DNA from 3 places in the Mesorhizobium sp. CCNWLY176 genome. Region 3 is predicted to be linked to each of the others. Evidence: riboswitches for the same ligand, from Rfam matches in the RefSeq annotation. Region 3 holds a riboswitch; each other region holds the start of a gene.
The links. Region 3 has a riboswitch for cobalamin ahead of WBQ96_RS07430 (CbtB domain-containing protein). Riboswitches for the same ligand answer to the same signal wherever they lie in the genome.
Positions count from the first base shown of each region.

Region 1: another riboswitch for cobalamin. It lies ahead of WBQ96_RS20275 (class I SAM-dependent methyltransferase); the one in region 3 lies ahead of WBQ96_RS07430 (CbtB domain-containing protein).
Region 2: another riboswitch for cobalamin. It lies ahead of bluB (5,6-dimethylbenzimidazole synthase); the one in region 3 lies ahead of WBQ96_RS07430 (CbtB domain-containing protein).

Region 1 is NZ_JBBBDZ010000013.1:9,725-11,919, reverse strand. Features, by position in the region: gene WBQ96_RS20280 (LysR family transcriptional regulator) at 1-12, shown strand, start outside; cobalamin riboswitch at 819-1,011, shown strand; gene WBQ96_RS20275 (class I SAM-dependent methyltransferase) at 1,108-1,917, shown strand; gene WBQ96_RS20270 (ABC transporter substrate-binding protein) at 1,946-2,195, shown strand, end outside.
Region 2 is NZ_JBBBDZ010000002.1:506,237-508,431, reverse strand. Features, by position in the region: gene WBQ96_RS05330 (TetR/AcrR family transcriptional regulator) at 1-212, shown strand, start outside; gene bluB (5,6-dimethylbenzimidazole synthase) at 209-931, opposite strand; cobalamin riboswitch at 978-1,161, opposite strand; gene WBQ96_RS05320 (histone deacetylase family protein) at 1,284-2,195, shown strand, end outside.
Region 3 is NZ_JBBBDZ010000003.1:377,397-379,591, reverse strand. Features, by position in the region: gene WBQ96_RS07435 (CbtA family protein) at 1-661, opposite strand, end outside; gene WBQ96_RS07430 (CbtB domain-containing protein) at 677-856, opposite strand; cobalamin riboswitch at 894-1,087, opposite strand; gene WBQ96_RS07425 (aromatic ring-hydroxylating oxygenase subunit alpha) at 1,230-2,195, shown strand, end outside.

The DNA.
Region 1 (2,195 bases), on a different contig from region 3:
GGCGGTGGATGACTGCCGCCCATCCTCTCAAAATCACCGATATCGACGGCGAAAAGTTTCTACAGTGATCTACGCTAGGTCTCACCCCGGTTCACATGTAAATCTGCCGTCGCTGCAGCATTCGACTGGAGCAGCAAGTAGCAAAGGTTAACTATCTCAAACCGTAGGCGAAAGCGCTCCACTATCAACCGCACTTCGGCCGCGCGTTCTGCTTCTATGCAGGAGGAAAATTTTTGGGGAACCAAACAAGGCGGGAGGGGTTTTGGCGGCAGAGCGTCGATAAAGTATCGGAACTGCCTTGGCCGGCTTGCAATCCGGCATGGAGTGGACTGTCATCTTTCCTCGCAGCGCTCGATCGAACTGAAGCCCTGGCGGAAAGGATGACATTTCACGGATTTTCTCAGTGCCGCTTATGCGGTTGAAAAAACGGCAGCGTCGAGTACGAGTTAGAAGGATGGCATTGGCCGGAAGGCTGTCGCCATTACATCGCGACTCACACGGTAAGGCCTAGTCCCGAGTTCGAACAATTCATTAGGTCTCGCTTCGCGTGAAGGGCCAATATGGCAGGAAGCGACCCCTCCTAGCCGTTTAGGCGGCGGCCAATCAGCGTCTTGAGCGGGGCGCGTCGCCGCCCGGCAGCTTGGGGGTCGGCACCAAACTGGTCGCTGTCGAACAGCTTCTACCGTAAAACTGCCTTTTAGCGATCTCCCAGGTTCATTCGAACAGCTGCCACTTTGTTGCTCATGATTAGCAACTCGATTTCAGGCAGCGTTCGACAGAATCTTCAGCCCTATATCTTGTGTATCGACGATGCTTTGGCTAACCCATTCTTTGATGGTGCCTCTCTTGCGAGAGGTTAAAAGGGAATGCGGTGTGGACGGTATCGTCCAAAGCCGCGGCTGCCCCCGCAACTGTAAGCGGTATGAGCCTGACATATGCCACTGGGTGATCCCGGGAAGGCGTCAGGCATTCTCCGCGAGCCAGGAAACCTGCCATCGAAACCATGGACTGTCGCCGGGCGGGGTGTCTCGGAGGCTTCGGCTTGGCCTCCCACGGCGAAGCGGTCCCAGGCGCACCCCGCTCGTAAAAGGCTCGGCCGGGTCCGCCATGCACGACGTTCCATATCTCCACACGACGCACGTGCGCTCGAACTTCGATGTGAAGGAGCAGATTCGCGAATACTGGTCGCGTCGCTCGGAAACGTTCGATCAATCTCCCGCCCACGGGATCCATTCCAAGCGCGAACTGGCGACCTGGAAACGGTTGATCGGCGACAGCGCCGAGGGTATCGGCGGCGGCCGCGTTCTGGAGCTGGCGAGCGGGACCGGCGAATTCACACGCGTGCTGCGGGCGCTTGGTTGCGAGGTGGAAGGTCTCGATCTTTCCGAGGCGATGATTGAGCGAGCCAGCAGGAAGCATGGCAATGATGTCAGGTTCTATCTCGGCGATGCCGAGAACGCGATGCTTCCGGACGGGCGCTATGACGCGGTCGTCTGCAGGCATCTCATCTGGACCCTGCTGGCTCCAGAAGACGCGTTCCGCGACTGGCTGCGTGTCCTGAAACCCGGCGGGCACCTCGTGATCATCGACGGCAACTGGCAGCACCAGGCACTTGTCGCGAAGGTAGCGGCTCGGGTCGCAAAGATATGGGACCGCATCTCACCGCGCGCAGTCCTCTATGACGCGGTCGCGCACCGCCTGATCCAGGATCAGCTCTATTTCCGGGAAGGACTGCTCCCAGACCGACTTACCGGGATGCTGCGCGACGCCGGCTTCACCGACGTTCACACACAGTCCGCTCCAGGGGGTCCTGGCGTCCCAGCTTCGTGCAGCCGGCTGTGGCGCGACCGTCTTGGCCTTCTGCAGTCGCTCGGCCGGTCCTTCATCATGACTGCACGTCGCCCATCCGAAACCTGAGCCCCATTGAACACATCCAGAGGATTTCATGACCGATATTTCCCGCAGAACAGTCTTGCTTGGCAGCGGCACGCTTGCCGCCCTTCTTGCCGCGCCGCGTTGGCTTGAAGCACAGGAAAACGCACCGAAGAGCATTCGCGCGATCCAGCCTTGGGAGTTCAAGAGCATTCAACCCGCCGAGAGCGGCTTCGTCCTCAACCGCGCAAGCATCGTCGAAGGATTGACTGCGCTTCAGCCCGACGGCAGCGTCGTGCCCTGCCTTGCCGCGAGTTGGACCG
Region 2 (2,195 bases), on a different contig from region 3:
AAGCTTCGATGACGGAAAACCTGACTCATCTGCAGGACGAGGGTGTGGTTGTTCCCGATCTCGATCCGGCGACGGCAGCGCGGCTGATCAATGGCGCGAGCAGCCAGGCAGCGCAGAAGATCGCGAATTCCGACGATCCCGAAGCGACCTCACGGAAAGCCGTCGCGGCTTTCAAGACTTTGCTTAACGGGCTGTTGGTCAACAGGGCCTAACGGCGGGCCTCGTCGGCGACGGCCTTCAGCGCGTCTTCGCCTTCGCCCCCAAAGGTCTCGCTCATGATCAGGTCTGAAAGTGGCAGGCGGTCGCCCCATCCATTCCGTTCGAGGTCCGGTCGCGGCGCAAATTCCGAGACATGGCCGACGCAGAGATAAGCCACCGGAACGACGAGGTCGGGAATGTCCAACGCCCGTTTCAGCGCCTCTGCGTCAAGAATGCTGACCCAGCCGACGCCGATGCCCTCAGTGCGCGCCGCCAACCAGAAATTCTGTACCGCACAGACGGTGCTGTAGATATCCATCTCGGGATTATGCCAGCGGCCAAGCGGTGAATCTTTCGAGCGTGTACGGTCGCAGGTGATGCAGAGGTTCAACGCGCTTTCGCAGATTCCTTCCAGTTTCAGCTTGCGGTAGAGCGCCTGCCGCTCCTCGGCGATATTAGGCAATTCCTGCTCGCGTGCGGCAAGGAAAAGGTCGCGCACCGCCCGCCGGCGCTCCATGTCGCGGATGACGATGAAGTTCCACGGCTGCATGAAGCCGACGGAGGGCGCATGATGGGCGGCGAGCAGCAGCCGGGCCAGCACCGCGTCGTCTATCGGGTCGGGGCGAAAATGGCTGCGCACGTCGCGGCGCGTGAAGATGGCGCGGTAGACGGCATCGCGCCCGGCGTCTTCGAAGGCATTTTCACGGCAGGCGTGGTTGCGGACAGCATTCATCGCATTTCCCCTTGCGATCGAAAACGTCGCTCCGCCCGTCCACGCGGATGACTATTTCTGCCGGGCCGGTCTTCTGGCTTGGGCTCAATCCGCCTCCGGCGCCTTCCCATTCTCGCGAACAGTGGCCTTTGCCGATGCGGTTCCCCTTACAGCGTTGGGCACGCCACGGATTTTCACCGTGTTCCCGATTCTCCCGCCTCGCGGCGGGCACCTGACAGCACCGCAGACTTAACCCGGCGCGCTTGCAAAATCATCCCCCGATGCCGACCTATGATTTCGCAAAGAGGATTTTCCCCAGGCTTCGGGCGCCGACGCATGGCGGCGGCACGGTCTTTCCTGATAGGATGTTTGCATGACGACGCGCCTCTATTCACATCCGATCTATCTCGAGCATCTGACGCCGCCCGGCCACCCGGAGCGGCCTGATCGCTTGCGTGCCATCGCGCGCGTGCTGGAAGACGAGGCCTTTGCCGCACTCGACCGCATCGAGGCACCGGAGGGCGACGAGGCAACGATTCTCTACGCCCATCCCGAAAGTCATGTCCAAAAGGTGCGGGTTGCGATCCCGCAAGAGGGCATCCGCGCCATCGACGCCGACACGGTGGCCAGCCCGAAAAGCTGGGTTGCGGCGCTGACGGCGATCGGCGCTGCCAACGCTGCGGTGGACGACGTGTTTTCAGGCAAGGCCGACAATGTCTTCGTCGCCAGCCGCCCGCCGGGGCACCATGCCGAAAAGACCACGGCGATGGGCTTCTGCCTGTTCAACAATGCCGCCATTGCCGCGCGTTACGCGCAGAAGAAGCATGGCGCCGAGCGGGTCGCCATCGTCGATTGGGACGTTCACCACGGCAACGGCACGCAGGACATTTTCTGGGAAGATCCGTCCGTGCTCTACTGCTCGACGCATCAGATGCCGCTTTATCCCGGCACCGGGGCGAAGAGCGAGACCGGCGCCGGCAACATCGTCAACGCGCCGCTGGCCCCCCAGACCGGCAGCGACATTTTTCGCGAGGCGATGCGCTCGCGCGTGTTTTCGGCGATCGACGATTTCGCGCCGGACCTGATCATCATTTCGGCGGGCTTCGACGCGCATCACCGCGACCCGCTGGCCGAGATCAACCTGACCGAAGACGATTTCGACTGGGCGACCGGCGAACTCATGGACCGCGCCGGGCGCCATGCCAGCAACCGGCTCGTCAGCCTGCTGGAAGGCGGATACGACCTTGAGGGCCTGTCGTTCTCGGTCGCGGCGCATGTGAAGCGC
Region 3 (2,195 bases):
CGGTTACGGCGACGACGAACTGATGATGCAGATCCGGCGGGATCGGCGATTCGTGGCTTGCCGGCTGCGGCGCGCCCAGAAGGTGCGGCGCGACCATCAGCGCAACGCCGATCAGCGAAAACACCAGCGACGAGCGGAAGGCGATCAGGCCAAGGCCGGCAGCTGTGGCAACCACCGTGCCGATCCACCAGACCTGACGGGCGGCAAGATCGGCCGCAGGCATGGCAGGCAGTTCCGGCGGCAGGCCGAGGCCCGGTGCCAGCGTGAATACGGCAAAGCCGGCAAAGCCCCAGAAAATGCCCTGGCGCCAGTTGGCGATGCCGCCGGCGAGTTCCGAAACGGCGACCAGAACCAGCGCGAAGCCGATACCGGTGACGATATTGGCGAGTGCCGTGAAGGCAAAGCGCTCAAAACCGTCCGCCGGCGCCCAACCTTCTTCCTCATGCTCATGCGCGGGTGCTGCGGCCTCAGCCGCCGGAGCGGCAGTTTGTGCACTATTGGTTGCCGGCGCGGCATGCTCGTGGCCACCCTCGGCATTCTCGAAGGTTTCCGCCTTGAGGATCAGCGGAACGGTCGCATAGGTCTGCATGGCCGTCATGACGATGCCGGACAATAGCCCTGCGATCGCCGCGATGAACACGACGTTACGAAACAATGTCATGGGAGCGGTCCTTCGTTAGTGGCAGGGAAACGCCATCGAGTGGCGATAGTCGTGGCCGGCATTATGGACGACTTCCATATGCGAGAAGCCGACGAAGCCGATAACGAAGAGGCCGAGCAGACCGGCCATTGCCAACTGCATCGAGCGCGTGACTGAGCCTGCCGTTGCGCCGAGCGACGAAGAAACCGTGTTCATTTCCAAATTCCTTTCACCCTCCACCCGAGGGCACCTAGAGTTTCCGACGTCGTCGGCAGGTCTCCTGGCTTGCGGGTCGACGCCCTTCCCCGCCTTCCCGAGAAAACTCTCAGTGGCATCTGGGGAGAGCTCGCCGCGTACAGTTGCGGGGGCAGCCGCGGCTTTGGGCAGATTTTGCCCGCACCGCATTCCCTATTGATTCCTCACGGAACCGACGACAGCGGCGACTATAAGGACAAACCCGCCGCCCGGCAAACCAATTTCCCGCCCTTTGCACGCCGGAAAAGTCGCAAACGCGCTAGCGACGATAACCGCCGCAATTGACAATTATTTCGCACAGGTATCCGCTGCTCCGGTCTGGAGGGATCGCGCCATGACGGCGGGCACGGCGGAAGGCAACGCCTATAACGGCCTTCGAATGGCGGAGGTGACGCTTCCGTCCCGCGCCTATTGGAGCGACGCCGAATACCAGCGCGATCTCGACGCGATCTGGTATCGAAACTGGATCATGGCCTGCCGTGTGGCCGATCTAGACCAACCGCTAGCCTATCGCGTCTTCAAACTCGGCACGCAGGAAATCCTGATCATTCGCGACGAGACCGGCGTGCTGCGCGCTTTCCACAACACATGTCGCCATCGCGGCTCGCAGCTTTGCCGCGAAGGCGAAGGCAGACTGAAGACCCGGCTGCTCACCTGCCCCTATCATGCGTGGTCCTATTCGCTGCGCGGCGACCTCGTGCGCGTGCCGTCGAAATCGTTGCCCGAAGGCTTCAACAAGGCCGACTACCCGCTCTATCCGGTGGCGCTGTCGGTCTGGCGTGGTTTCGTCTTCGTCAACCTGGCTGAAGATGCACAGGGCTCGGCTGCAGATGTTTTCGATGCCGGCTCCGCCGACCTGACCAACTGGCCGCTGGAAGACCTCGTCACCGGGCACGCCTTTCGCAAGGTTATGAACTGCAACTGGAAAATTTTTTGGGAAAACTTCAACGAGTGCCTGCATTGCCCGGGCGTCCATAAATCCCTGTCGCATCTCGTGCCGATCTATGGCCGCGGCCTGATGGCGCGTCACGACGACCCGGATTGGGCGCTTCATGCCGACAATGATGCGCCCGAATATTCGGGCGGCCTGCGCGCCGGTGCCGAGACGTGGTCTGAGGACGGGCGCGTTCATGGCCCGGCTTTTCCAGACCTGACAGAGGCCGAGCGCGCTGCCGGCCAGACCTATGCCGCGCATCTGCCGTCGATGTTCGTCGTCGGCCATGTCGATTATGTCCGCACCGTGCAGCTGGTGCCGTTGGGGCCGGAACAGACGGAGCTTGTCGCCGAATGGCTGTTTCTG